4 regions of the Embleya sp. L77 genome follow, and region 2 is predicted to be linked to each of the others. Evidence: riboswitches for the same ligand, from Rfam matches in the RefSeq annotation. Region 2 holds a riboswitch; each other region holds the start of a gene.
What was found. A riboswitch is a leader RNA that binds a small molecule or an ion and turns the genes downstream of it on or off. The one in region 2 is predicted to bind cobalamin.
Positions count from the first base shown of each region.

Region 1: it holds a riboswitch for cobalamin, as region 2 does, so the genes downstream of both, ACZOOI_RS02755 ((2Fe-2S) ferredoxin domain-containing protein) here and ACZOOI_RS28095 (ribonucleoside-diphosphate reductase subunit alpha) in region 2, are expected to answer to the same signal.
Region 3: it holds a riboswitch for cobalamin, as region 2 does, so the genes downstream of both, ACZOOI_RS33730 (CoA-acylating methylmalonate-semialdehyde dehydrogenase) here and ACZOOI_RS28095 (ribonucleoside-diphosphate reductase subunit alpha) in region 2, are expected to answer to the same signal.
Region 4: it holds a riboswitch for cobalamin, as region 2 does, so the genes downstream of both, ACZOOI_RS19720 (ABC transporter substrate-binding protein) here and ACZOOI_RS28095 (ribonucleoside-diphosphate reductase subunit alpha) in region 2, are expected to answer to the same signal.

Region 1 is NZ_CM145709.1:663,295-670,454, forward strand. It holds gene ACZOOI_RS02745 (HEAT repeat domain-containing protein) at 1-1,436, opposite strand, end outside; gene ACZOOI_RS02750 (carbohydrate-binding protein) at 1,871-3,112, opposite strand; gene ACZOOI_RS02755 ((2Fe-2S) ferredoxin domain-containing protein) at 3,337-3,795, opposite strand; cobalamin riboswitch at 3,910-4,136, opposite strand; gene ACZOOI_RS02760 (GntR family transcriptional regulator) at 4,312-5,055, shown strand; gene ACZOOI_RS02765 (ROK family protein) at 5,164-6,327, shown strand; gene ACZOOI_RS02770 (nitroreductase family deazaflavin-dependent oxidoreductase) at 6,580-7,026, opposite strand; gene ACZOOI_RS02775 (NAD(P)-dependent oxidoreductase) at 7,023-7,160, opposite strand, start outside.
Region 2 is NZ_CM145709.1:6,609,099-6,616,258, forward strand. It holds gene ACZOOI_RS28090 (ribonucleotide-diphosphate reductase subunit beta) at 1-373, opposite strand, end outside; gene ACZOOI_RS28095 (ribonucleoside-diphosphate reductase subunit alpha) at 391-2,709, opposite strand; cobalamin riboswitch at 2,787-3,033, opposite strand; gene ACZOOI_RS28100 (hypothetical protein) at 3,391-3,579, opposite strand; gene mug (G/U mismatch-specific DNA glycosylase) at 3,779-4,423, opposite strand; gene ACZOOI_RS28110 (GNAT family N-acetyltransferase) at 4,474-5,298, opposite strand; gene ACZOOI_RS28115 (VOC family protein) at 5,498-5,875, shown strand; gene ACZOOI_RS28120 (hypothetical protein) at 6,019-6,177, opposite strand; gene ACZOOI_RS28125 (MOSC domain-containing protein) at 6,329-7,033, shown strand; gene ACZOOI_RS28130 (LysE family translocator) at 7,107-7,160, opposite strand, start outside.
Region 3 is NZ_CM145710.1:838,782-845,941, forward strand. It holds gene ACZOOI_RS33710 (serine hydrolase domain-containing protein) at 30-1,310, opposite strand; partial or broken gene ACZOOI_RS33715 (epoxide hydrolase) at 1,594-1,722, shown strand; gene ACZOOI_RS33720 (class I SAM-dependent methyltransferase) at 1,835-2,509, opposite strand; gene ACZOOI_RS33725 (pyridoxamine 5'-phosphate oxidase family protein) at 3,566-4,039, shown strand; cobalamin riboswitch at 4,109-4,278, shown strand; gene ACZOOI_RS33730 (CoA-acylating methylmalonate-semialdehyde dehydrogenase) at 4,477-5,976, shown strand; gene ACZOOI_RS33735 (acyl-CoA dehydrogenase family protein) at 5,981-7,123, shown strand; gene ACZOOI_RS33740 (enoyl-CoA hydratase/isomerase family protein) at 7,120-7,160, shown strand, end outside.
Region 4 is NZ_CM145709.1:4,586,199-4,593,358, reverse strand. It holds gene galT (galactose-1-phosphate uridylyltransferase) at 1-950, opposite strand, end outside; gene ACZOOI_RS19725 (DeoR/GlpR family DNA-binding transcription regulator) at 1,098-1,901, shown strand; cobalamin riboswitch at 2,096-2,333, shown strand; gene ACZOOI_RS19720 (ABC transporter substrate-binding protein) at 2,569-3,555, shown strand; gene ACZOOI_RS19715 (FecCD family ABC transporter permease) at 3,552-4,709, shown strand; gene ACZOOI_RS19710 (ABC transporter ATP-binding protein) at 4,706-5,479, shown strand; gene ACZOOI_RS19705 (hypothetical protein) at 5,619-5,978, shown strand; gene ACZOOI_RS19700 (LLM class flavin-dependent oxidoreductase) at 5,985-6,908, opposite strand; gene ACZOOI_RS19695 (pirin family protein) at 7,133-7,160, shown strand, end outside.

The DNA.
Region 1 (7,160 bases), 5.9 Mb from region 2:
GCGAGGTCCGCCACCGCGCGCAGATACGGCGCGACCACGCGGTCGGGGTCGGTGACGCCCAATGCCTCGCGCAGCGCCGCGACCGTGGCCGGCCCGCCGATCGCCTCCAACGCGCGCAGCGCCGCCCGGGGTGCGCGGGGCAGGGTGGCGAGGACGACGCCCTCCGCGTCCGTGTACCGCAGTTCGCGCAGGACGGACAGGATCGGCTCGGGTCGCGCCGAGCCCGCGAGTCGCGCGGTGAGCACCTCACCGACCGGCAGGTCGGGCGCGCCCTGGGCGGCCAGCGCGTACAGCAGTTCGGCGCAGCGTGGCCAGTGCGGGTCGTCGTCGGGAACCGCCGTCAGAGCCCGCAACACCTCGTGCCGCACGGTGAACAACACGATCGCGAAGTCCGCGGTGGACACGCGGTAGTCGGCGAGTGCCATCTCGATCACGGCCGGCACGTCGTCGGCTCGGACGAAGTGACCGCGTCGATGCATCGCCCGCAGACACGCGGCGAACGGCGCGGCGAACAGCAGCGGGTCCGTGCCCGCAAGCGCCGACAGTGCGGCCGTATCGCCGCGTTCGGCGAACTCCCCGACCAGTTCCAGGGCGCGCCGCCGCGAGTTCCCCGGCAATCCCGGATCCGCCGCGATCTCGCGCAGCAGCCCGGCCAGGCCGAACCGGGCCGCCGTCTCCACGGCCTCGGGATACTCCGACACCACCCGTCGCAACGCCGGTTCCAGGCCCGCCGGCGCGTCCCCGTGGGCCCACGGTTCGGCCAATTCGGCCAGCGCCCCCGCGACCACCCGCGCCCCGCCGGCCGGATCCAGCAGCTCGACCAACCGGCCGCGCGCCTGCTCGGGAACCAGCAGCGCGCCGTACACCGCCGCACGCAGCACCCGCAGCGCCGCCTCGCGCAGCACGGGATCGGGCCGGGCGATCAGACCGCGCAGGTAGCCGTCGAGGTCGGCCGGCGCGTCGGCGTCGATCAGGCGCACCGCCTGGTACAGCTCCTCGCCGAGCGGTTCGGCCCGCACGGTCGGCTCGGGTCGGCCGATGATCTCGGCGCGCAGCCAGGCGATCCGCACCCTGGCCGGCCACGCCGCCGACCGCCATTCCGGCGCCGGAACGCGCAGTCGCGCGCACGCCTCGGCCAGTACCGCCGCCGTCTCGGCCGACCCGGGCGACACCCCGGACAGCAGGCTCGCCGACTCCGCGACCAGGCTTTCGCTCGCCGACTCCGCGAGCAGGCCCTGATCGGGTCGCCCCGCGCGCTCACGGAGCAGCACGACGCCGAGGTGGCGCAGCGCCGGGTCCGGATGCCCGATCAACTGCCGCAGCACCGCGACCGGGCAGGGCATCCCGTCGAAGTAGGCGGAGAGCCAGCCGACGTCGCCGCGGCGCACGGCCTGCGTCACGGCGTCCGGCACGACGGCGCGGTCGGAAGTGGTCATCGCTCGATCCTAGGCAGGCCGCCGAATCGGTACGAGCGAGTATCCGCGCCGGGCGGCGCCGCGCGGACTCAGCGCCGGGTGTGGCGCTGCGCGGGCTCGCGGCCGCCGGGCCCACATCGGCCGGGGCTCACCTCTGCCTCGGCTCACGTCCGCCGTGGCTCACGTCCGCCGTGGCGCGGCTCTCGGCAGCTCGCGTGCCTGCCCTGACGCATCCCTCGACAGCCCCGCGCCCGCGCGACTGCGCCGGGAGCCGCTCTCGTCCCGGGTCACCGAGTCACTGCCGCGCCGAGTCGGCCGCAGCACCCCGCAACCGCGGACGCCGACGGGCCGGAGCCGCCGCATCGGCGACTCCGACCCGTCCACGCGCTCACCGCTGCGTCGTCACGCGCGGCGGCGCCGGTCCCGCGGTGGTTCGGGTCGGCGCAAGGTCCGGGTCAACACGCGCCCAGGTCCTGCCACACGCCCCATTGACCGGTCGTACCCGGCTCCTCGCCCTGGGTCCACCACTTCGCCTTCCACGAATGACCCTTGTGCGACACGGAGTTGTTCGCGACGTAGATCGCGGCGCGGTCCCACGCCGTCGTGCTGCACGTGCTCGGCGGGACGGTGGTCGGCGGGGTCGTCGTCGGCGGGGTCGTGGTGGGCGGCGTGGCGCCCGCGAACCGCACGGAGAACTTGGTGAAGTCGTAGGCGCCCTGCGGCACGCTGCTGCACACGCCCGAGGTCTTGCCGTTGTTGTCCGGAGGCGTGCACTGCCGGTCCCGGTTGACCGACCAGTTCGTGAAGCGCGCCATGTGGTGGCTGACCGCGTAGTCGTACACGGTCTGGAAATCGGCCTGGTGGAAGTACTCGCCGGTGTCGCTGCGTCCGTTCATCTGCGAAACGCCCTCGTGGGCATAGGCGGTGGCGGTGTCCCAGCCGAACGTGTCGCGCAGGATGGTGTTGAAGTTGGTCAGCGCCGAGGTCTGCGCGGCGGCGCCGTTGAACCCGCCGTCGAACGGCATGATCGAGAAGTTGTCCGGGACGAAGCCCTGCGCCTTGGCCTCGTTCAACATCTGCTTGCCGAACCAGCCGGTGCCGTCGGCGGTGGCGGCCGTGGTCACCGAGAGGTAGATGCCCGGGTTGCGCTGCTGGATGATCTTTGCGGCGCCGATCTCGTTGTGGATGGCCGCGGCGTTCTCGTACTCGGGCTCCTCCAGGTCGAAGTCCAGCGCCTTGAGCGAGTACTTGTCGATCACCTGCTGGTACGCGGCTGCGGTCGCCTCGGGGGTGCCGCAGGTCTGGCCGAGCTTGGTGCCGCCGTAGCCGCCGGCGGACGCCGAGACGTCACCGCCCTTGGCTCGAATCGCGGCGATCACACCGGCCACCGCGGTATCCGTCGAGGTCGGCTTGGTGCCGTCCCAAGTCGGCGTACAACCTCCGCCGTTGGGAGCCAGGATGAAGGCGAGCTGGAACGCCTTCAGGCCGGTGGCGTCCATCACCGCGCCGGCGTCCGGCGGGTCGTTGTCGAGCGGCATCAGGTATGGGGCGGCGGCGTACCAGTTGCTGCCGATGCCGGTGGCCGCCGGGGACGCGGCGGGACCGGCGGCGGTGGCACCACCGGTGAATGCGAACAGCGAGATCAATCCGGCCGACGCGGCGGCGGCGGCCAGGACGGGGACGTAGCGACGTGCCACGGGGGACTCCCTCGATGGACTTGGTATAGACCAATGGCCAAAGGGTGGCCTTCCGCTTCCGGCCCGTCAATACATTGGACTGGACCAATTTTCCCGATGTTCCGCGTCGGTGTCGGCCGCCCGGCCGGTCCGGCGCCCGATGTTCGTCCGGGCGTTGCCCGGGTGGGGCGGCCTTTTCGTCGGGTCGTCTTCGCGGCCGGGCAGGCTTCGGGGATGAGCCCTCGTCAGGAGTCCAACCCCTGCCGGGCCTTGCGGTTCGGTGTGAATTCGTACAGGTCCAACACCCCCGGGGCGTCCGCGATCCCCGGGCCGCCCGCCGCCGCCCACGCCGCTATCTCACCGGTCGTGTCCGGGTCGTTGACCGTCCCGAACCAGGTCGGCCGGCCGCCCGCCGCACGGCCCGTCGGCGAGGGTTGCACCACGATCACGTTGCCGCGTTCGCACGGGCCCAGACAGTCGCTGAGCCGGACCGCGACCCGAGTGCCGGTCAGGGCCGCGCCCAGCGCGGCCGGTTGGCCCGCGTGATCCGTACCCGCGATCTTGGCGGTGCCGCAACAGCAGCCCCGGCACACGGTGATCGTGCAGGCGGCCGAACCGGCGGGCGGCGCGGGCTGCTTCGACTGCTTCGACTGCGCCGCGCGATCACGACGAGCGGCACGTTGCGAGCGGTCCGAGCGGGTCATGGGAACTCTCCTTCGCGAGTTCGATCCGGGTCCCGACCGAGACGACGCGGCGGAGCCGGCCACGAACACGCGACCCACCCTCCCACCGGGCTCCGGTCGGGCCGCGCACGGTCGGGCCGCGCACGGGCGAAGGCAGGTCTTCGGACTCGTGGGCACGTCGGCCCGTCCGGGCACCGACACCTACCGGCCGTCGCTTCCCGGACGCCGTGCTCGGCGTCCAGTGCGTGTTGACGGCTCTCGTTCCCACTCACCGCTGCGGGGCAGTTCCGGACTCGCACCGGATTCCCTCTTGCGACACGCACCCCGGTCGGGGGCGTGAACCATTCGCGCAGGTCAGCTTAGGCGCCGGCGGTCCGGTCAGGGTGATGTGAGCCAGGTCACCGGGAACTTCGGCCGACTTGGTCTGGACCTTTCGTGGTCCGACGCGGTTATATTCAACCGTCTTTACTAAACCGAGCATGCAATAAGTCCGCGCCGCGCAGGCGTCGGCCAGCCGAGGGGGCGTCCGTGAGCAGCATGGCGACATTGCCGGACGAAGCGGTCTTCGGCGAGCCCAAGTACTGGCAACTGCGCACCTCGCTGCTGAAGGCGATCGAGGAGGACTTCAGCTCCGGCGACATCCTCCCCAACGAGCGCGACCTCGCCGCCCGCTTCGGCGTCGCCCGGGCCACCCTGCGGCACGCGCTGGAGCAGCTCGAACTCGAAGGCCGCCTGGTCCGCAAGCGCGGCGCCGGCACCACCGTCGCCGGACCGCGCGTGGACGTCTCGCTCAGCGCCGACGGCGAGGGCTGGCCGGGCGTGGACCTGCGCGACCGCGAGGTGATCGACTGCGCCACCGTGCCGGTGACCGACGACTTCGCGGACACCCTCAAGGGCCGCCCGTCCGCCCTGGTACACCGGCTGCGCCGCCGCCAGTTCTCCATGCGCCAGGTGGTCGGCCTGGAATGCCTGTACGTCTCCCGCGCCGTCGTGCCCTCGTTGTCCACCCGCGTCCCCGGCTTCGAGCGGGCCTCGCTGATGCTGCGTCAACTGCGCGGGCACCGCCTGGAGAGCCGGCACCGCGCGGTCGAGCTGGGCGTGGCCGAGGCCGAGGAGGCGCGCTACCTGGAGCGTCCGCCCGGTACCGCCGTGCTGATCGTGACCACGACGTACACCGCGCTCGGCCGGACCGCCGCGGTCACCGTGGCGACCTACCGCGCGGACACCTGCCGGCTGGCGTTCGCCGAGACGGGGCCGACCGCGTTGCGGCCCGCGTCCTGATTCGACGCGAAACCTGGGTACCATCCGCGCCTGAGCAGCGACGTGTACGACGGGCGCGGCGGCCCGGACGGACGTACCGCGCGCCGGCGCGATGAGAGGACAAGAGCTGTGGCACAGGCGACCGGCGGAGACTCCTCCGTGGTCCGGCGGATCAACTCCGCGGCAACCCTGCGCACGTTGCGCGCCGGCGAGGTGTTGACCGTGACCGCGTTGATGGAGGCCACCGGTCTGTCCCGCCCCACCGTCGAGCAAGTCGTCGACGGCCTGCTCGCCGAGGGTCTGGTCGTGGAGACCACCACCGCCGAGAGCGAGGACGGCAGTCGACCGCGTGGTCGTCCGGCCCGACGCTTCCGCTTCCACGCCGAGGCCGGTCACCTGCTCGGCATCGACGTCGGCGTGCACCACATCCGGGTCGTGCTCGCCGACCTCGCCGGCACGATCGTCGGCCGGGCCGCACGCACCGTGGAGGAGGATTGCGAGGCCGAGGACCGGCTCGAACGTGTGCGCGGCCTGGTCAGCGAGACCCTGCGCCGGGCCCAGGTCTCCCGGGGTTCGCTGTGGGGTGTGGGCGTGGGCACGCCCGGGATCGTGGACACCGAGGGCGTGGTCACGCTGTCCTCGGCGATGCCGGGCTGGACCGGCCTGGACCTCGGCGGCCGACTCGGCCGCTCGTTCAGCTGTCCGGTCCAGGTCGAGAACGACGCCAACCTGGCCGCGATCGGCGAACGCTGGAAGGGCGTCGCGGTCGGTTCCGACGACATCGTCTACGTGATGGCCGGCCTCAGCCCGGGCGCCGGCTCGTTCATCAACGGCCGCCTGCATCGCGGCTTCGGCGGCGCCGCCGGCGAGATCGGCGCACTGCACCTGCTGGGCCGCCAGGTCACCCCGGAGAACCTGCTGTCCACCACCGGCACGCCGTTGCCGCCACTGGACGAGGCGGCCGTCGGCGAGGTCTTCCGGCACGCGGCCGAGGGCGACCGGACCGCGACCGAGGCGGTGGACCGATTCGTCCAGCGGCTGATCCACGACGTCACCGCGCTGGTGCTGGCGCTGGACCCGGAGATCGTGGTGATCGGCGGCTGGGCGGCCGGCCTCGCGGACGCGGTCCCGCCGCTGACCACCGAGCTGCGCCGGTTGTGCCTGCGGATGCCGCGCGTCGAACTGTCCGCCCTGGGCGCCGACGGCGTGGCCCTCGGCGCGGTACGGGTGGCCCTCGACCGGGTCGAGAACCGCCTGTTCGCGGTCGAACACACGGGCTCCGCCAGGGCCTGACACGACCTTTCGCGGACCGCGGCGGTCGGGACGGACCGGCCCGGCGGCCACCGCCGCGCGGACGGGGACGCGGGGTCTCGGCCCTCGCCACGTGGTCGGGGCGCGCGTCCAGACCGCCGACACCCGCTCAGGACACGGATTCGACGGCCGGTGCCCGGTCAAGACACGGATTCGACCGCCGCCGCCCGATCAGGAAACGGGCCCGACCGCGATGCCCGGTCAAGACACGGGCCCGCGACCGCCGCCGCCCGGTCAGCAGGAGGCAGGTTCCGCTCCCGCCGGCACCCGCTCGATGATCACCACCGGAATGTCCCGGGTCGTGCCCTCCTGATAGGCCCGGTACGCCGGCATCGCCGCCACCATCAGCGCCCACAACCTCGGCTTCTCCGCCGCCGTCGCGGTGCGCGTGCGCGCGGTGAAGGTCTCGCCGCCGATCCGGACCGTGACGATCGGCTCGGCGACCAGGTTCAGGTACCAGGCCGGATGCCGATCGCCGCCCCGGTTGGAGCCGGTCACGATCCACCCGTCGCCGTCGCGCACGTACACCAGCGGGGTCTGCCGCAGCAGTCCCGAGCGCCGCCCGCGCGTGGTCAACAGCAGGTCGTCGATGCCCTCCCGGGGCCGTCCGTCCGTGGCCAGGAAGCGCTCGATGTGCGCGGCCACCCACGGATCGGGATGGGCCGCGACCGGCTCGGTCATCGCCCGTCCTCGATCCCGACATGCACCCCGCGCAGCTTCGGCGCGTCGATCTCGTCCAGCAGCGCGATCGCGAAGTCCGGATAGGACACCCGGCTTTCCGCTGCGCCGGGTGCCGGGCGGTAGTAGCCGGTACG
Region 2 (7,160 bases):
ACGGGATGTGCTCGACCGCGGCGAACGCCTGCTCGCGCTCCTCGTGGTCGGGCATGTAGGTGTCGAGCAGGGTCAGGTAGAACTGCACATGGACGGCCTCTTCGAAGAGTTGCCGCGACAGATACAACCGGCCCTCGGGTGAGTTGATGTGCCGGTACAGGTTCAGTACCAGGTTGTTCGCCACGATCGTGTCACCGGTCGCGAAGAACGCGACCAGGCGCTGCACGAGGTGCCGCTCCGCCGGGCTGAGCTTGTCCAGGTCGGCCAGGTCGCTGTGCAGGTCGACCTCTTCGACCGTCCACGTATTGCGGATCGCCGCGCGGTACTTCTCGTAGAAGTCCGGATACCGCATCGGGCGCAGCGTGAGGTTCATTCCGGGATCGAGCAGGCTCACGTGCACGCCTCACAGGCTTCGGGGTTCTCCAGCGAGCAGGCGATGACCTCCAGGTCGGAGATCTCCTCGACCGGCGCGGCCGAGGCCTGCGCCGGCACCGTCGCCTGCTGGATCCGCGTCGCGGGGCGCGAGCGCAGGTAGTACGTGGTCTTGAGACCGGTGGACCACGCGTAGCGGTACATCGAGGACAGCTTGCCGATGGTCGGGTCGGCCATGAACAGGTTCAGCGACTGCGACTGGTCGATGTACGGCGAGCGGGCCGCCGCCAGGTCGATCAGCGCGCGCTGCGGCAGCTCCCACGCGGTGCGGTACAACTCGCGCACGTCCTCGGGGAGTTCGGCGATGCCCTGGACCGAGCCCTCGGCGCGCTTGATCCGGTCGCGGACCTCGGGGGTCCACAGGCCGCGGGCCTTGAGCTCGCGCACCAGGTAGGCGTTGATCTGGAGGAACTCGCCGGACAACGTCTCGCGCTTGAACAGGTTCGACACCTGCGGCTCGATGCACTCGTAGGCGCCCGCGATCGAGGCGATGGTCGCGGTCGGTGCGATCGCCACGAGCAGCGAGTTGCGCAGGCCGTGTTCGGCGACCCGGTCGCGCAGCGCATCCCAACGCTTGGTTTGGGTCGGGTGGACGCCCTCCCACAGGTCCGGCTGGAGCCGACCGCGCGCGGCGTGCGTCTCGGCGTAGGCCGGGTGCGGGCCGTGCACCTCGGCGAGCGCCGAGGAGGTCTCCAACGCGGTGAGGTAGATCTCCTCGGAGATCAGCGTGGACAGCTCGCGTGCCTCGACCGAGTCGAACGGCATGCCGAGGGTGAAGAACACGTCCTGCAGGCCCATCAGACCCAGGCCCACCGGGCGCCAGCGCGGGTTGGACGCGGCGGCCTGGTCGGTCGGGTAGTAGTTGATGTCGATGACCCGGTCCAGGAAGACCACCGCGGTGCGGACCGTCGCGCGCAGCTTGTCCCAGTCCATGCCCTCGCCGGCGACCACGTGCGCGCCGAGGTTGACCGAGCCGAGGTTGCACACGGCCGTCTCGCCGTCGCTGGTGACCTCCAGGATCTCGGTGCACAGGTTGGACAGGTGCACCACGTTGCCCGGCTCCGCGGCCTGGTTGCAGGTGCGGTTGGCCGCGTCCTTGAAGGTCATCCAGCCGTTGCCGGTCTGCGCGAGCGTGCGCATCATCCGGGCGTACAGGTCGCGCGCGGGCATCTGCCGGACGAACCGGCCGTCCCGCTCGGCGGCTTCGTAGACCCGGTCGAACTCGGCGCCCCACAGATCGGGCAGTTCGGGCAGCTCGTTCGGGTCGAACAGCGACCAGACGCCGTCCTCCTCGACCCGGCGCATGAACAGGTCCGGCACCCAGTTGGCCAGGTTGAGGTTGTGCGCGCGGCGCGCGTCCTCACCGGTGTTCTCGCGCAGTTCGAGGAACTCCAGGATGTCCGGGTGCCACGTCTCCAGGTACACGCAGGCCGCGCCCTTGCGCCGGCCGCCCTGGTTGACCGCGGCCACCGACGAGTCGAGCGTCTTGAGCCACGGCACGATGCCGTTGGAGTGCCCGTTGGTGCCGCGGATCAGCGAGCCGCGCGAACGCACCCGCGACCACGCCACGCCGATGCCGCCGGCGAACTTCGACAGCCGGGCGATCCGCCCGTACATGTCGTAGATCGACTCCAGCTCGTCCTTGGGCGAGTCGAGCAGGTAGCACGAGGACATCTGGGTGTGCACCGTGCCGGAGTTGAACAGCGTCGGCGAGCTGGGCAGGTAGGCGAGCGAGGACATCAGCCGGTAGAAACCGATCGCCTCGCCGGGCTCCTGGGCCAGGCCGCACGCCACACGCAGCAGGAAGTGCTGCGGCGTCTCGACCACCTTGCGCGAGACCGGGTGGCGCAGCAGGTAGCGGTCGTACACGGTGCGCAGGCCGAAGTACTCGAAGCGACGGTCGCCTTCGACGTCCACGGCGGCGTCCAGCTCGGCGGCGTGCTTCGCGACGAACGCCGCGGTCTCCGCGCCGATGATGCCCTCCCGGCGACCGAGCGCGATGCCGGCGCTGAACGAGGTGACGCCGGCCGCCAGGGCCTCGTCCGCGATCCGGCCGGCGAGCAGCCGCGCGGCGAGCCGCGAATAGGCGGGCTCCTCGGCGATCAGCTCGGCGGCGGTACGCACCGCCAGGTCCGCGGCGGCGCCCTTGTCCGCGCCCTCGTTCAGGCCCGCGACGACCCGGCGGACGACCCGATCCGGATCGACCTCCGGCAGATCGCGCGCCTGGGTGCGCACCAGGGTTGCCAGTTGGTCCTCGGGGCTTTCGTCGATCCGCATCCGGGTCGCGCCCACGCTGTCCACAACGGTCACGTGCTCTCTCCTCGCGAGCTCGTACGTACAGGTGACCCCGCGCCCGAAGGCACGGGCAGCCGGCAGGTATTCGGACTCGCGGGCATGCCGGGGCACCACCGGGCACGGCGTGCTCGGCGGGCCGCGGAGTACCTAGTGGTCGTCGCTTCCCGAATGCCTCTCGGCGTTCGGCGCTCCATGACGACGTTCGTTCCCGCTCACCGCTGCGGGGCAGTTCCGGCTTCACACCGGATTCCCTCTCGCGTCGCCCTTCCACTGAAGGAACGGCGAACCAGCTGCGTCGCAGAGCATATATGTAGTGGCCGGGTGGTCGTTGCACCCCCAGGTGTTGTGTCGTGTCGCGGTTCTCGGCGTACCACGGATCACCGCCGGCGGGCACGCCCCCGGCGGTGCGGCCCCCGGGCGCCGGGTGCGCGGTGCCCGGCGGGCGGTGCGGGGCCGTATCCCCGCCGGATACCCGGCACGACGGTACTCGCGTGCACCGCGTCGAGCGGTCGCGCGACACGCCGGGCGGCGCGGTGTCGTGGGACCTGCCGAATCCGCGCGAGGGCGGCGGCCGGGGTGACCCGAGAACGGGTCGCCGCGCCGCGCTCGGCGGGCGGCGGAGGCGGTCGGGCGGTGCGTCGCGGGCGCGGGCGGTGCGCGGGCTCAGGGACGGCCGGTCCGAGGCCCCGAGTGCGGCGGGCGGGCGTGTCGGGCCGGGCGGTCGTGCGGTCGGTCCACCGGTCGCGGCACCTCCCGGCCCGAGTCGCGCCACTCCGCGACCAACGCCTCGTAGACGGGGGTCTCGATCGTCTCGGTGGGCCACGGCCCGAACGGGGCCCGCAGGATCTTCATGCCGATCCAACCGCGCGAGGGGGCGTGAAGTAACCACCAACCGGGTGATGCCACTCGGTCGATTGACGTATCGACTCGGATATAGGTAGTCGAAACGGACCCGACTCGCCCGGGAACGCGAGAACCCGGGCTCCAGGCATCGCGCATCGGGCATCGGTGGACGGCGCGCCGTCGCGCGGGGTCGCCGACCCGGGCCGGCTCACGCCGGCGGCGAGGAGCCCCGTCCCTCCGGGCCCGCCGGGGCTTCCGGGGCCGCGCGGCCCTCGGCGGCCCCGCCCGCGCCCGAGGAGTTCGGATCGCTCGCCGCGCGGAGTTCGGCGAACGCCTCGCCCAGCGCCGCCGCCGTCCAGTGCGCGTTCAGGCCGCTCGGGTTCGGCAGCACCCAGATCCCGGTGTCGCCGATCCGCTCGTGCTGCCGGCCGACCACCGCCTTCGGCCGGCCGAAGCCGGTCCGGTAGGCGCCGATGCCCAACACCGCCAGCCAGGCCGGTCGGTACCTGTGCACCCTGGCCGTGAGCGCCGCGCCGCCCGCGATGTACTCGTCCCTGGTCAACTCGTCCGCGCGGGCGGTGGTGCGGGCCACCACGTTGGTGATGCCGAGACCGAGCGCGAGCAGCTCGTCCTGCTCGGTCGGAGCGAGCAGGCGAGGTGTGAACCCGGACGCGTACAGCGCGGGCCAGAACCGGTTCCCCGGACGGGCGAAGTGCCGGCCGGTGGCGCCGGACCACAGGCCCGGGTTGATCCCGCAGAACAACACCCGCAGGTCGGGCCCGATGACGTCCGGGATGCTGCGCCCGTGTGCGGCGGCCAGCTCGGCGGCGGTGGGATTGCGGCCCGGCGGGATGGGCAACACGAGCGGTTTCGCGGGGCCCGGCTCGGGCTCTTTCGCGGCGCTCACGGTGCCTCCGCGATCAGCGCCGTGCCCACCGACCGGAAGCCGAGTCGGCCGTACATGCGCGCCACGTCCTCGTCGCCCGCCGACAGGAACACCGTGTCGTTCCCGCCGTCGAGCGCATGCCCGGCCAGCTCCCAGGTCACCGCCGCCGCGAGGCCGCCGCGTCGGGCCGCGGGGAGGGTGGCCACGCCGACGATCTCGGCCGTGTCGTACAGGTGCTGGTAGCTGCCCACGCACAAGGGTCCGGCCGGGCTGTACGCGGCGAACATCACCGTCTCGCCGGAGCGCAGCCGCTCGTTGAGGTAGGACAGCAGGTTCGGGTCCTGGCCCAGGGCGGTGGTGTCCCGCTCGGTGGGGCCGTCGGTTCCGAAAGCGGTGCCCGGGTTGGCGAACCCGACCGTCGCGACGCTGTGCACGATCGCCAGATCGGTGGCGTCCGCCCGGACCCGACGCACCGTCACCAGGTCCGGCAGGTCCGGGCGTTCGGTGGGTCGTTCGGTGGGGTCGAGCACCATCAGCGGGTGCTCGTGCACGTGCAACTCGGCCTCGATCGCGGCTGCCCGCAGCGTCGGGGTGGTCTCGTCGACCCATTCGAACGACTCGGGCACTTTCAACTCTCTCTGCCGCGCCCGCACCGCGCGGACGTCCGCGGCGGTGGGCTCGACGGAGCTGCCGAGCGTGGGTCGTGCGTAACGGGGCCATCCCTGGCCCTCCCGGATGAACAGGGTCAACCCGCCGAACGTCTCCGTACGCGTGGCCCGGCGAGCCACCGCGTCGTAGAACGTCTCCAACTGGGCGCGCACCTCTGCGGCGGACTTCGGCATGCGGGCCAGTGTGACACGCCCGTCCGCTTCGATTCCGGCCGGTGGGCCCGGCGGGGACGGGTCGAGCACGTGGCGGTCGGCACCCTTGGGGCCGGGCCGACACGCGCTCGCGCCGGTGGTCGGACGGCAGGTGACACGGGCCCGCCCGCGGGCGGTAATTCCGTTGGACCGAGCGATGGTGCGGCACACAATGGCGGGCATGGCCATTTCCCTGCACCACATCGTCATCGACGCACACGATCTGCCGGGCCTGGCCCGTTTCTGGGCCGACGTCCTGGGGTGGGAGATCCTGTCGGAGCGCGAGCGCGAGGTGGTCATCGGGACCGAGCCGGGCGCGCCGATCGGCATCTGCTTCATGCCGGTCACGGATGTCAAGACGATCAAGAACCGGCTGCACCTGGACCTGACCCCGGGTGCCGGACCCGGCGAGCGGGAGGCGGAGATCGAGCGGGTCGTCGCGCTCGGCGCCCGCCGCGTGGACGTCGGCCAGACCGGCACCGAATCGTGGACCGTACTGGCCGACCCGGAGGGCAACGAATTCTGCGTCGTGCGGGCCAAGCAGACCCTGATCGGATGAGCACCGCGCCCGCCCGACCGCGGGGATGAACACGAGGTCGCCGTACGGGTTTCGGGGAGCCGCGCGCGAGTTCGACCCCGGGAGCCGGGGCGCGCGCGCCGGATTCGCCTGCGAGCGCGGCGCGTTCGCCCCGGTCGGTCGGATCAGGCCGGGTTGCTCGGCGGGTTGCCCGGGCCCTGCCCGCGACCGCCGCGGCGGCGGCCGAGGCGGTCGCGCACGAGCCGACGGCCCTGCTCGACCTGTTGCGGATTGCGGCGGATGTAACTCTGGATCTTCTTGAGCGTCTTCGACAGCGAACTCATGTCGTGATCCCTCCCTGAAGCCCGGACAGACGGGCCCGGCGCCCCCGAGGGCGCCGATATCAGGTATTTGCCCGAGTCCGGCCCGCATACGCGGTCGGTGTTGCCGCAATCGGCCCGATTCGGGCCGTCGTCGGCCCGGTAGCCTGCCGACATGTCGCACGTGATCTCGGTGAACCTTGCCCGGCCACGCCCCAATCCGGCCAAGTCCGGCGTCGGGACGACCGGGATCGACAAACGACCCGTCGACCATCCGGTCGCCGTGCGCGCCCCCGGATCCGGACCCGGGGGACTGGGCAGCGGGCTGGTCGGCGACGGCGTGTACGACCGGCACAATCACGGCGGGAACGATCAGGCCGTCTACGCCTATTCGCGCGAGAACCTGGACGTGTGGGCGCGGGAGCTCGGGCGCGAGCTGGGCAACGGCAGCTTCGGGGAGAACCTCACCACGTCCGGCCTGGACCTGGAGGCCGCGCTGATCGGCGAGCGTTGGCGGGTGGGCGAGGCCGGAGCGCTGTTGGAGGTGTCCCTCCCGCGCATACCGTGTGCGACCTTCGCGCTGTGGCTGGACGAGCGCCGATGGGTGCGCAGGTTCACCGAACGCGCGCTGCCCGGCACCTACCTGCGGGTGATCGAACCGGGCGAGATCGGCGCGGGGGACGCGATCACGATCGTCTCCCGCCCGGCCCACCACGACCTCACCATCGGCGAGTGTTTCCGGGCCCTGACCACCGAGGCCGACCTGCTGCCCCGACTGCTCGACGTCGCGGAACTGCCCGACTACGTACGCGAGGTGGCCCACAAGCGCACCACCGCGATACCCGCGCCGGAGCTGTTGCCCGCACCGGGCGCCGAGTAGCCGGCCCGCCGCGCGGCCCGCCCGTCCCCGCCGCGGTGCCCGGTCGGTCCGGAACGGTGCGTGGCGCCTGGGGTCACGCAGCCGCCGGGTGGCTGCGATCGGTGGCCAACTTGACCGCGAGCCCGCC
Region 3 (7,160 bases), on a different replicon from region 2:
GGCCATCGGCTGCGGCACGTGGGCGCAGGCTACGAGGGCGACCCGGGGAAGACCTTCGTCAGGATGAGTTTGGTGAGTTCGTTGGCCGGGGCGTTGCCGTCGGGCGACTGGTTGAGGTTGACCAGGACCACGACGGTTGCGCAGGACTGCGGGTTGTACCCTACGAAGCTGTTGTAGCCGGGCAGTTGGCCGTCATGGCCGAGGAAGCCGGCGAAGTCCGCGATGGCGAGGCCGTACGTGGGCGCCCCGGGTTGGTCCGACGCGGGCACGAACTTCAGCCGCTCGCGCTGGATCTCGGGGCTGAGCAGGGTGCCGGTGGCCAACGCCGGGGCCCAGCGCAGCAGGTCGTCGACGGTGGAGACCGCGGCGCCGGCCGCCCAGGCCCACGAGGGGTTCGCGTCGGTGACGTCCTTGGGATTGCCGGCCGACCAATCCGCCCAGGCCGCTTCCTTGCCGGTCAGTACCGGCGCGGTCAGGCTCTCCACATTCCCGATGAACTCGTAACCGTGGGCGTGCGGGAGCGGCAGGCGGGAGTCGTTCGGCAGGCTGCTCTCGGACATGCCGAGCGGGCGGAAGATGTGCTGTCGGAACAGCTCGGCGAGCGGTTGGCCGGTGAGCTTCTCGGCGATCAGGCCGAGCAGCACGGTGTTGGTGTTGGAGTAGTGGAATCCCCCGCCGGGCGGGAAGTACGACGGATGCCGGAACGCGATGGCAAGCAGCTCGTCCGGAGTCCACGGGGTCTGCGGCTGTTCGTCCAGAGTGCGGTTGAAGTCGGGGTCCTCGGTGTAGTTGTACAGACCGCTGGTCATCTGGAGCAGTTGGCGGATGGTGATGTGTTCCCCGTCGGGTACGTCCGACCGGAACGCGGCCACCGGGTCCTCCAGCGACAACCGTCCCGCCTGGACGAGTTGCAGGATGATCGTCCCGGTGAAGGTCTTCGTGATGCTGCCGACCCGCATGTGGTCCGCGGTACGCATGGGTGTGCCGTCGGCGAGGTCGCCCGTGCCCAGGGTCGTGGTCCAGGTGCCCCACTCCGGGGTACGGATGGACACGATCGCGCCGGGGACGCGCAGCCGCTGCATCATGGCGACGAGTTCGGGGGTCAGCGTCTTGACGAACGACGGCACCTGCTGCGCGGATCCGGCCGGGGCATCGGATCGCACCGAGGTGCCCGACGGCGGTGCGGCGGCCGTCACGCTCAGCAGCGCCGCCACCGCCACCGCGGCGACGCGGGCACGCCTTCGGGCCGCCCCGGCGCGGCGTGGACGTCGTTCGGGGATCGGGAGCCGGTGCGGCAGTCGGGTTCGCACGAGGGGTCCGTTTCGTTCGGGAGCAAGGGACCTCACAGATACCGGGCCGATTCGGCCCCGGACCGGTGTTGCGCCACCGGTGGGCGTGTTCGCAGCCGGCGAGACGCGCGCAGCGAGGAGCCCGAAGGGCGGATGCCCGGCGGCGCGGCCCCACCAAGATCCACCGGGCAGCGCCTGGCATGCGTGGCATGTCGGATGCTCTGCCTCGCCCCCGAACCGTTCACGTCCCGGACCGCGGCCGCGGATCTCGAGGACCTTCGGGCCCGGTTGCGCGCGACGCTGTACGACGAACCTCGTGCGGGTGACCGAGCCCGCACGCGGCGGGCACTTCGCGGCGTTCGAGGAGCCCGAGTCGTACGCCGAGGAACTGCGCGCGTCCTTCCGGCCCTACCGGGCGGCGATGACGCGGTAACGCGCCGGCGGTGCCGGCACCGCACACCGGCGACGCGCACCACGAGCGCGCCGACCCGGAATGCCTGCTCCTCCGCACCGGGCCGGCCCGCACTGCCCACTCCCGGCGCGTCTCAGTGGAGGGCCGTGACGACCGCGCGGTCGCGGGGGCCGGGCAGGGGGCCTCGGTAGGTGATCGTCGCGGTCGTCGCGTCCCGGAAGCCGGCCTCTTCGGCTTCGTCGGCCAGGGCGAGGGCGCACAGCCAGGAGAAGCCGGGAACGTCCGGGTCGGTCCGGACGTCGGGATCGACGTGCAGCGGGTCGTCGGACAGGACCAGGCTGCCGATGCCGGGCTGCGACCAGGTGTGGAAGCGTTCCAGGGCCGGGCCCAGACCCCGGGTGTACCGGTGCAGGTCGCCGGCCAGGCCGTCGGCGTAGACGACGGTCCAGGCGCGGGTCGGCGGCGTCCAGACCAGGACGTCCGCGCAGACGGCGTCCACGCCTTTGCGGTGGGCGAGGTCGACGGCCTCGGGCAGGGCGTCCACGGCGAGCACCCGGTGGCCCGCGCGCACCAGCTCGGCCTCGACCATCGCATTGCCGCAGCCCAGGCTCAGCAGCGCGGAGTCGGGGCGTCCTCGGTCCAGCAGGCGTGCCAGATGGGCGACCATCCAGGTCCGGTACTCGGGGTCGCAGGTGGCCGGGGTGATCGAGTCGCCCACGGCGCGGCCGACTTCCCATGCCTGGTAGCGGCTGGGGCGGCCGTCGGGGGTCGCGGCGTAGTGGGCGTGCAGCGATGCGAGGTCGGTCATCGGTGCCTCGGATTCCTGGCAGGCGTCCGGTCGCCGCACGGCGGCCGGATGGGCGGGCGGGATCGGGCCGGCGGCGCGGCAGGGTGGGCAACCGCGGTGATTCGCTTCCGCCCCACACCTGCTCCCGTCCCGCGGATCACATCGTGGGCGGCCACACCCGACGACGACGCACCGATGCCCGGTGTCGCGTGTGCATCCGTGCCCGACCACTCGGCCCGCGACGCACGCCGCGGACGGAGTGCGGAGGCACGAGCGGGGCGCGTCCTCGTGGGAACGTACGCCCTCGGACCTCACGGCGAGCCGGTCGGCGGTCCGCCGCGCGCTCCTGTGTTCGACGTCCCCATGCAGCCGATTGGAGCGTAGGAGACCCCTCGACCACATGCAACGCACGTGCAGCAACTTGCCGATGTCAAACGCTGATCCGAGCCCGGTTCCGTCGGTGGCCAAGGCACCGTTCGTGCGCCCATCCGTTTCCGTCTCGGGGGTGTCCCCTCCCGGTCGCGCGCACACGAAGGGACCTTCGCCGAAACCGACCGGGCCGAACGGCTCTGCCCGACGTTGCGAACGAGGAGCAGAGTCGGGCGTGCGGGCCGGCGCAGCGGGCAGGCTCTCGTAGCCACGGGGTCGAACCCGATCGACGTCGCTCCGTGCGCACCCATGATCGGCCCGGCCGCCGTACCCATCGCCCGGGGAAGCGGCCGGGCTCAGGCCCGCGTCCGCGCTGCGCCGGGTTGCCCCGGGCTGCGTCCGGTCGCGCAGCGCCCCGTCGTTCCTGGCTCGCCCGGGGCGAACTCGCCGTCGCCTCCGTGCGTTCGCAAGGTTCCCGTCCCACGAGGTCGGCCCGGTCCCGGCGGCAACCGGCCGTTGGGCCCGCGGGACCGGGCCGGTCGGCCCTGGTGTGGGCGTCGGGCGCGCGGAAGGCTGAGGTCAGGGTCCGGGAGAGCGGACGCGCGGTCGAGCGCGCGGGGCGTCGGGCCCGGCGCGACATGCGGGAATCGACCGGCACGAGCCGTTCGACCCCGTGTCGGCGCCCGCGCGGGATTCGAGGGTTGAGACATGAGCGAACACGCCGTGATGAAACGCCCCCTCGGGCGCCAGGAGGCGTTGGCCCTGATGGCGGGCGCGGGGTTGGGCCGCGTCGTGGTGAGCGAGGGCGCCCTTCCGGCCGTGCACCTGGTGGCGTTCGCCCTCGACCGGGAGTGCGTGGTGTTTCGGGCTCCGACCGACTCGCCCCTCGCGAAGGCCGCACTCGACGCCGTGGTCGCGTTCCAGGCCGACCGCATCGACCGCACCGCACAAACCGGCTGGACGAGTACGGTGACGGGCCACGCCTCCCGGGTCCGCGATGCCTCCGCCGTGGCGCACCTGGATCGCCTGCTCCCCGAAATCGACGGCGACGACGCGGAAACGGTGTGGATTCGGGTCACCACGGAATTCGTCACCGGACTCGTCGCCGAACGCCGGCACAACGCCGGGACGCCCGCAGGACCCAACCTTCCCGACGCCCGGAAGCCACCGCCCGTCCCCTGAGGCACCCGGCCGGCCGCGGTCACCGGGACCGGGCCGGCTGGACTTACTAGGACGTCCGACTATATCGTCTTCAACAACAAGGTCCGCGGTGCAGGGAAGTCGGTGCGAATCCGACATGGTCCCGCCACTGTGACCGGGGAGTGCGCTGCCGCAGCACCAAGCCACTGGCGAAGGCCGGGAAGGCGGGCATCGTGCGTAGATCCGGAAGTCAGGATACCGGCCGCGGGTATATCCGTGTTGTCCACGAGGATGGAGCAAACACGCATGACACCGGCCTGCGCACCCGCCCCGGATGATCCTGCGAACGTCGAACTCCCCAGGTTCTCCTGACCACTTCGACGTCGACCCGCCCGGGCAACCACGCGCACCCGCGCCGACGTTGCGTGGTCGGGCCATGCCCCGCCTCCGGATCGCACCTGACGAGAGACAGGTCGTTCATGATCCGCGAGCTTTCCCACTTCATCGGCGGCAAGCACGTCCTCGGCGCATCCGGCGCGTTCGGCGACGTGTACGACCCCAACACCGGGCGGGTACAGGCACGCGTTCCGCTCGCGGATCGCGCCGACACCCTGGCCGCGATCGACGACGCCGAGCGGGCCCAGCCCGCCTGGGCCGACTGGAACCCGCAGCGGCGCGCCCGGGTCCTGGCCCGCTTCCTGCAACTGATCGAACCCGAACGCGAGTCGCTGGCCCGACTGTTGTCGGCCGAGCACGGCAAGACCATCGCCGACGCCCACGGCGACCTGCAACGCGGCCTGGAGGTCGTGGAGTTCGCCATCGGTATTCCGCACCTGCTCAAGGGCGAGTTCACCGACAACGCGGGCACCGGCATCGACGTGCACTCGCTGCGCCAGCCGCTCGGCGTGGTCGCCGGCATCACCCCGTTCAACTTCCCCGCGATGATCCCGCTGTGGAAGATCGCCCCGGCCATCGCATGCGGCAACGCGTTCGTGCTCAAGCCCTCGGAGCGCGACCCCTCGGTGCCGCTGCGCCTGGCCGAACTCTTCCTCGAGGCCGGACTGCCGCCCGGCGTGCTGAACGTGGTCCACGGCGGCAAGGAGAGCGTGGACACGCTCCTGGAGGACCCGCGCGTGCAGGCCCTGGGCTTCGTCGGCTCGACCGCGATCGCCGAGTACGTGTACACCTCGGCCACCGCGAACGGCAAGCGCGCCCAGTGCTTCGGCGGCGCCAAGAACCACCTGATCGTGATGCCGGACGCGGACCTCGACCAGGTCGTCGAGGCGCTGATCGGCGCCGGATACGGCTCCGCCGGCGAGCGCTGCATGGCCATCTCGGTGGCGGTTCCCGTCGGCGCCGAGACCGCCGACGCGCTGGTGGACAAGCTCGTCGCGCGCATCGCCACCCTGCGGGTGGGCCCCTCCCACGACCCGGACGCCGACTTCGGCCCGCTGGTCGGCCGGGACGCACTCGAACGGGTGCACGGCTACCTGGACATCGGCGTCGCCGAAGGCGCCGAGCTGCTCGTCGACGGCCGCGACGTGCACGTCCCCGGCCACGAGGACGGCTACTTCGTCGGCGCGTCGCTGTTCGACCACGTGACGCCCTCGATGCGGGTGTATCGGGAGGAGATCTTCGGCCCGGTGTTGTCCGTGGTCCGCGCGGCCTCCTACGAGGACGCGCTGCGCCTGGCCAGCGAGCACGAGTACGGCAACGGCGTGGCGATCTTCACCCGGGACGGCGACACCGCCCGCGACTTCGGCCGCCGGGTGAACACCGGCATGGTCGGCGTCAACGTGCCCATCCCGGTGCCGGTGGCCTACCACACCTTCGGCGGCTGGAAGCGATCCGGATTCGGCGACCTGAACCAGCACGGTCCCGACTCGATCCGCTTCTACACCCGGACCAAGACCATCACGTCGCGCTGGCCGTCCACCGCGCGCGAGAGCGCGAACTTCGACATCCCCACGATGGACTGACCCGATGACCGCACTCACCGACGACCAGCTCGCGATCGTCGAGACCACCCGGGACTTCGCCCGCGAACACCTCTCCCCGCACGCGATCGAATGGGACCGCACCGGCCACTTCCCCGTCGACGTCCTGCGCAAGGGCGCCGATCTCGGCCTCGGCGGCATCACCGTCGGCGAGGATCGGGGCGGTTCGGGGCTGAATCGACTCGACTCCGCACTGATCTACGAGGCGCTGGCCGGTGGTTGCCCGACCATCGCCGCCTACTACTCCATCCACAACATGGTCGCCTCGATGATCGACCGGCACGGCACGCCGGCGCAGCGCGCACGCTGGCTCCCGGGTCTGTGCTCGATGCACGATCTGGCCAGCTACTGCCTGACCGAGCCGGGAGCCGGCTCGGACGCCGCCGCGCTGACCACCCGCGCGACCCGCGACGGCGACGACTATCTCCTACACGGCGTCAAGCAGTTCATCTCCGGCGCCGGATCCTCCGCGGTGTACGTGGTGATGGCGCGCACCGGAGCGGACGGCGCCGACGGGATCTCCGCGTTCGTCGTGGAGGACGACAGCGCCGGGCTGTCCTTCGGGCCGAACGAGCGCAAGATGGGCTGGCACGCGCAGCCCACCCGCCAGGTGGTCCTGGACGGCGTGCGGGTGCCCGCGACGCACCGACTCGGCGCCGAGGGCGACGGGTTCAGGATCGCGATGGGCGCCCTCGACGGCGGCCGGATCGGCATCGCCGCATGCTCGCTGGGCGGCGCGCAGGCCGCACTGGACGCCTCCGTGCGCCATCTCACCGACCGTGCGGCGTTCGGCTCGCGGCTCATCGACGCGCAGGCCCTGCGCTTCCAACTCGCGGACATGGCAACGGAACTCGAAGCGGCCCGCACGCTGGTGTGGCACGCGGCCTCCTCGCTCGACGAGGGTGATCCCAGGGCGGCGCAACTGTCCGCGATGGCCAAGCGGTTCGCCACCGACACCGCCTTCTCGGTGGCCGATCGCGCGTTGCAACTGCACGGCGGGTACGGCTATCTCGCCGACTACGGCATCGAGAAGATCGTGCGCGACCTGCGGGTGCACCGCATTCTCGAAGGAACCAACGAGATCATGCGCGTGATCGTCGCGCGCGGACTGATCGGAGCGGCCCGATGACCCCCACCACCGAGCAGGACCCGGTACAGACCCACCG
Region 4 (7,160 bases), 2.0 Mb from region 2:
TCGAAGAGGCGGTCGAAGCGGCCGAGCAGATCCAGGTACATCGGGCCGAACTCGGCGCGCGCGGCCTCCTCCAGCGCGAGCAGGTCCGGCACGCGGCGGTTCGGGTACAGGTGCACCTCGTACGGCCAGCGCGCGGCGGCGGGCACGAACGCGGTCCAGTGCTCGCCCTCGGCCACGATCCGCGATCCGTCGGCCCGCTCCGCGGCGAGCACGTCCTCGAACAGGTTGCGACCGGTGCGGTGCCGGTGCGCGGCCGTGCTCGCGATCATCGTGGCCGTGCGCGGGGTGACGAACGGGTAGGCGTAGATCTGCCCGTGCGAGTGCGGCAGCGTGACGCCGATCTCCCGGCCGCGGTTCTCGAAGCAGTACACCTGCTCGACGCCGGGCAACGCGGACAATTCGGCGGTGCGGTCGGTCCACGCGTCCAGTACCAGGCGCGCCCGCTCGGGGGTGAGGTCCTTGAAGGACGCGTCGTGCTCGGGGGTGAAGCACATCACCTCGCACCGTCCGCCGGACGGCCGGCTCGGGAACGGGTCGTGGTCCCAGCCGGGCTCGGGCCGCCCGGCCGCGGCACCGCCGGCGACGGGATTCGAGGGGTCCTGGCCTGCCTGGGCTGCCTGGGCTGCCTGGCCGGAGGTCGAGGACCCGGACATCGACGGGAAGCGGTTCTCGAAGACGACGACCTCGTAGTCGGCTTCGGCGACCTCGGTGGCCCGCTCGGGCGTGGACGGGCACAGCGGGCACGCGTCGGCGGCGGGCAGGTGGGTCCTGGTCTGCCGGTGCGAGGCGACCACGACCCACTCGTCGAGCAGTCGGTCGTAGCGCATCTCGGAGCCGCTGACCACGGGGGCGAGATCACGCGTGTCGACGGCGGTGCGGACCGCGTCGTCCCGCGTGTCGTAGTAGACGATCTCGCGACCGTCGGCCATGACGGCCTGCGTCTTCTTCATGTATTCAATCTTGCAAAGCTTTCCAAAACTTGTCAATGAGAAAGTCATGACAGCCAGGATGCTTGCCGTTGTCGCGATCCCGCCGCCATCCGCCCGGCCCCACCTGCGGTTTGACAAGTTTCGGAAGGTGTCCGCAAGATGGCGCCCATGCCTGACGACGACACCGACGGTCTGCCCGCCGAAGGCCGCCGCGCCCGGATGGCCGCGACGATCGCGGATCGAGGCTTCGCCAAGGTCACCGACCTGGCCGAGGCGTTCGGCATCTCGCGCGTGACGGTCCGGGCCGACCTGGAGGTGTTGGAGCGCCAGGGCCGGCTGCGCCGGGTCCGCGGCGGCGCCATGTTCACCGGCCGCGATCCCCGGGTCGAGCCGTCCTTCGAGGAGGCGCTGACCTCGGCATCACCCGCGAAGACGCTGATCGGGCAGGCCGCCGCGGCGCTGGTGTCGCCGGCCGAGAGCGTGGTCCTGGACGTGGGTACGACCACCACGTTCGTGGCCCGGGCCCTGGTGGACCGCGACGACCTGCGCGACCTCGTGGTGTTCACCAACGGGCTGACCATCGCCCTGGAGCTGGAGCGGGCCATCCCCCGGTTCTCGGTCGTGGTCACCGGCGGCACCCTGCGGCCGTTGCAGCACTCCCTGATCAATCCGCTCGGCGACCACATCCTGGAGCGCATCCACGCCGACACGGTCTTCCTCGGCTGCAACGGCGTGCACCCCACGGGCGGCATCACCAACGTGAACCTGCCCGAGGCCGAGGCCAAGCGGGCGATGTTGCGGGCGGCCGGGCGTCGGGTCGTGGTCGCCGACGGGTCGAAACTGGGCCGGGTCGAACTCGCCGAGGTGTGCCCGCTGGCGGACATCGACCTGCTGATCACCAGCGGACCGGCCGACCCGGACACGCTCGACGCGCTGCGCGACGTGGGGCTGGAGATCCTGGTCGCCGAGTAGCGGCCGAAGCAACGGGCGGCGCCGCGGGCTCCGGGCGACTCGGTCGGCCGACCTCACCCGGGCCGACCTCGCGCGGATCGGCCCGACCCGAACCGCCTCGACCGCCGACCCGCGTCGGGCCGATCCGCGCCCGGCTGACCCGTGCTTGCGGCGACCCGCGCAGCCCCCTCGCTCGGCCGCCGAATCGACCATGGTTAGGCTGCCCTTGCGAACGGTTCACCCGGCTTCGACCGATTCCGGGTGTCGCAAGAGGGAATCCGGTGCGAATCCGGAACTGCCCCGCAGCGGTAAGTGGGAACGAAAGTCGCCATCACGCACTGGGCCCGGTGATACGGGATCCGGGAAGCGGCGACCGGTAGGAAATCCGGCCACACCCGTGGCGATCGGAACCCGCCCACGAGTCCGAAGACCTGCCGTCGCCCGCGTTCGCCTCGCGCACGCGGACTTCCGGGACCTCGCGGGCGGGTCCGTCGGACGACGGCGCCGCACGGTGTCCGGCGCCGCGCTCCCTCCCGAGTTCCCCGACGAGGACTCGCAAGGGAGAGCTTCGACGATGCCGACACGAATGTTGACACGGACCCCGAAACCGGGGCGGATACCGACACCGAAACCGGGGCGGACACCTGGGCGGATACGGACACCGATACGTGGGCGGATGCCGACGCCGATGGCCCGCACCCGCCCGTGGGCCGCCGCAGTCGCCGCACTCGCGCTGTTCGCGACCGCATGCGGCGGTGCGGTGCAGGACAAGAAGCCGAGCACGCCCGCGCCCGTCGCCTACAAGCCGTACACCGACGCGGACAACTGCGGCGTCACCACGACCTACGACCGGCCGCCGCAACGCGCCGCCACGCTGACCTCCAACGCCACCGAGCTGATGCTCGAACTGGGCCTGGCCGACCGGATGGTGGGCACCGCGTACCTCAAGGGCCGCACCATCGGCGACAGGTACAAGGACGCGTACGCGCGCATCCCGGTGCTCGCCGACGCGCAGCCCTCACTGGAGAAACTGCTCGAAGCCACACCCGACTTCGTCTACTCGGGCTACCCCGACGGCTTCTCGGAGTCGTCCGGCCACACCCGCGCCCGGCTCGGCGAAGTGAACGTCAGGACCCACCTCAACCCCGAGGGCTGCGCCAAGGCGCCGGTCACCTTCGACCGGCTCTACGACGAACTCCGCTCCATCGGCGGCATCTTCGGCGTCCCCGAGCGTGCCGAACGCTCGGTCGCCGAACTGCGCCGACGGCTCGACGCGGTCACCGCGCGGCTCGCGGGCACGACGCCGGTCAAGGTGTTCGTGTACAACTCGGGCGCCGACGCCGCGCAGACCACGGGCGGCAACTCGATGCTCGACGAGATCATCACCCGCGCCGGCGGCACCAACGTGTTCGCCGATCTGAACGAGCGCTGGACCAAGGTCTCCTGGGAGCAGGTCGCCGAACGCAAGCCGGACGTGGTGCTGATCTACGACTACGTGACGCCGTCGGTGGACGCCAAGATCACCACGCTCAGGGCCGTTCCCGTACTCGCCGACGTACCCGCACTGCGCGCGAACGCCTTTCCGGTGATCTCGCTGTCCGTCGCCCAGCCCGGACCGCGCTCCGTGGACGCGGTCGAGGAACTCGCGAAGCAGCTGCACCCCGACCGGTCATGACGATCGATCAGGACCCGACGACGGTACGGGTCGCCATCCTGCGCGGCGGCGGCCCGCCGGCGGTGCCGGACCCGCGCCGCCCGGTCCACGTGCCGGGCGGCCGGGTACGGCTCCCGCTGGTGGTCGGCGCCCTGCTCGTGGCGCTGTTCGCGGCGGCGACGGCCGGGCTGCTGGTGGGATCGGTGCCCGTGCCGTGGTCGGAGACGTGGCGCATCCTCGCGCACCGGATCGGCGGCGACGCGTGGGTGCAACCGTCCTGGAGCCGTGCCCACGACCTGATCATCGCCGACACCCGACTGCCCAGGGTGTTGCTCGCGGCGGTCGTCGGCGCGACGCTGGCCGTGGTGGGCATGGTGATCCAGGCGATCGTGCGCAACCCGCTGGCCGGGCCGGACGTGCTCGGCGTCTCCGCCGGCGCGGCCGGCGGCGCGGTCCTGGTGATGCGCTGGGGCGTGGCGTCGGTCGGCGGCCTGTCGCTCGGCGCGCTCACCCTCAACGCGGCCGCGTTCGCCGGCGGCCTGCTCACCCTGCTCGTGGTGTTCTCGGTGGCCCGCTCCGGCGGCCGGGTCACCGCGGTACGGCTGGTCCTGGCCGGGGTCGCGGTCAGCGCCGTGTTGTCCTCGCTGACCAGCCTGCTCGTGCTCACCTCACCGGATCCGCAACTCGCCGCCCAGGTGCTGTTCTGGACGCTGGGCGGCTTCGGCTCGGCCCGCTGGACGCTGCTGCTCGTACCGGCCCTCGCGCTCGCGATCGGCCTGGTCGTACTGCTCCTCCAGGCGCGCAACCTCAACCTGCTCCTGGCCGGCGAGGAGAGCGCCGCCGCGCTCGGCCTGGACGTCCAGCGGTTCCGACAGGGGATGTTCCTGCTCGCCGCGGTGCTCACCGGGGTCGTGGTCGCGGTCAGCGGGGTGATCGGCTTCGTCGGCCTGATGTTGCCGCACGTGGTCCGGCTGCTGGTCGGCGCCGACCATCGGCGGGCGCTGCCGGTGGCCGCGCTGCTCGGCGCGGTGTTCGCGATCTGCGCGGACCTGGTGGCGCGTACGGTGCTCGCCCCGCAGGAGTTGCCGGTGGGCATCGTGACCTCGCTGGTGGGCGGCCCGTTCTTCGTCTGGCTGCTGCGCCGGGACGCGCGCCGGGAAGCGGGCGCGCGATGAGCGGACCCGCAGCGCGCCTGGTCCTGGACGAGGTCACCTTCGCCATCGGCGACCGAACTCTGGTGGACGCGGTGTCGCTGACCGTGCGGCCCGGCGAGGTGGTCGGCCTGCTCGGTCCCAACGGCAGTGGCAAATCGACCCTGTTGCGCAGCGTGTACCGGGTGAACCGACCGACCTCGGGCCGGGTGCTCCTGGACGACGCGGACGTGTGGACCCATTCGGCGCGCTGGGCCGCGCGGCGGATCGGCACGGTGCTCCAGGACATGCCGACCGACTTCCCGCTGACCGTGCGGGACGTGGTCGCGATGGGCCGCTCGGCACACAAGGGCCTGCTCGATCCGGACGACGCGGCCGACCGGGCGATCGTGACGGCCGCGGTCGAGCTGCTCGAACTCGCCGACCTGACCGAGCGGCCGTTCGCGCTGCTCTCCGGCGGTGAGCGGCAACGGGCGCTGGTGGCACGGGCGTTGGTGCAGCAGCCGGGCCTGCTGGTGATGGACGAGCCGACCAACCACCTCGACATCCACCACCAGCTCGGGTTGTTGCGGTTGGTCCGCCGACTGGGCGTGAGTGTGCTGGTGGCACTGCACGACCTCAACCTGGCGGCGATGTTCTGCGACCGGATCTGCCTGCTGGCCGACGGCCGGCAGGTGGCGAGCGGCACACCGGCGGAGGTCCTGACGGCGCCGACGATCGAGCGGGTGTACCGCATCGACACGGAGATCCGGACGCACCCGCGGACGGGGACGCCGTTGGTGGTGGTGCTGTAGGGACGGGCGCGCATCGAGCGGGTGCGCCGGGTACGCATCGGCGCTGCTTCGGCACCGCTCCGGTGGGCCGACGCGGACGTGCGGAAAGTGAGTACTTGTACGGATGCCCGCGTCGGACCCGCCGCCTAGCGTGACCCGCATGACCTACCCGCCTCCCACCTCGGGCAGCAACGGCGACGGCTTCGCCCGTGCGGCGGCGTTCGTCGTCGGCCTGTTCGCGTTCGTCGTGGTCGCCGTGACCGACCTGTTCGTCCTGATCGGCTTCGGCGGCGCCACCGAATCCTGCGCCAACCAGGCGTGCCGCGACTGGTACGAAACCCGACTGCCCTGGGTCTTCGGCCTGTTCGCGATCAGCTTCGTGACCGCCCTGATCGCGCTGGTGCGGCCCTCCCGCCGACCCGGCGGCCGCCGCGCCACGATCACCCTCCCCTTGGTCCTCGCCGCCATCGCCCTCCAGGCCACCGCGTTCGCCCTGAGCCAGAACGGCCCGGCGGCCTGACGCGGGCTATCCGGCGGCCAGCAGCGGTCGGACCTCCCGGGCCGTGCGGCGCATCGCGGGCAGCAGTTCGGCCGCGGACAGCCGAGCGGGCTGGGTGTGGCACAGGAGATCGGTGGCGTGGGGGTAGCCGGGGTCGGCCAGCAGGGAACGGGCCACGGATTCCGGGGTACCGGTGTACATGTTGCCGATTGCCAGGTAGTCGGCCGGCGTGAAATCGACCGGGAAGCGGCCGGCGGCGTGGGCCTGGGTGATCCACGGGAGCAGGTGCTCGGCCAGGGCGTCCGGCGGGCCGGGGTGGACCGGGCGGGACAGGGCCACCCTGCCCGGGGTGTGGCGGGCCAGGTGTTCCGCCGCCTCGCGGTCGCCCGGCAGCGGGCCGGCGGGGCCACTGGAGCGGCGGCCGGAGAGAATGCCGAGGTCGCGGTCGACCGCCCAGGCGATGCCGTCCGGGCTGCCGGTGCCGAGCCATATCCGGTCGCGCAGCGTGGGTGCGGGTGGGACCAGGTCGGCGCCGGTCAACAGGTCGAGCACGCTGTCCACGGTCTCCCGGAGGCGGGCGTGGCGGCTCTCGTGCGCGATGCCGAACCGTTCGGATGTGGCCGGGTCGGAGCCCGCGCCCAGGCCCAGTTCGAGCCGGCCGCCGCTGAGCGTGTCCAGTACGGCGGCGTCCTCGGCGAGGCGGATCGGGTGCTCGGTCGGGCCCACCACGACCGCCGTGCCCAGGCGGATCCGGGTGGTGCGTTCGGCGATCGCGGCGAGCAGTACGAACGGTGACGGCGACAACGCGCCCTGTGCACCCAGGTGGTGCTGTGCGACCCAGAACGAGTCGTAGCCGAACTCCTCGGCGGCCACCGCGAGTTCGATGGTCTCCCGGTAGACCGTACGGGCGCCGCCGGCGCCGGCCACATGGGTGAGGAAGCCGAGCCGCACGCGTGTCGTCCCTCCGGGCCGGGAGAAGTCCCGGGGGAATTCGCGGGATCGTCCGTTTCCTGCCGATCCTAGAACCCACCCTCGGACCGGCCCGCGCGGGGCCGGACACACGGCCCCGGACACACGTCCCCGGTCGCGCAGCGCCGGATACGCAGGTCCGGACGCGCAGCCCCGGCCACGCGGCGCCGAATGCGCCCTCTCCCGGTCCGCGTACCGTTGGCGCCATGAGCAATCTCGATACCCGACCGACCC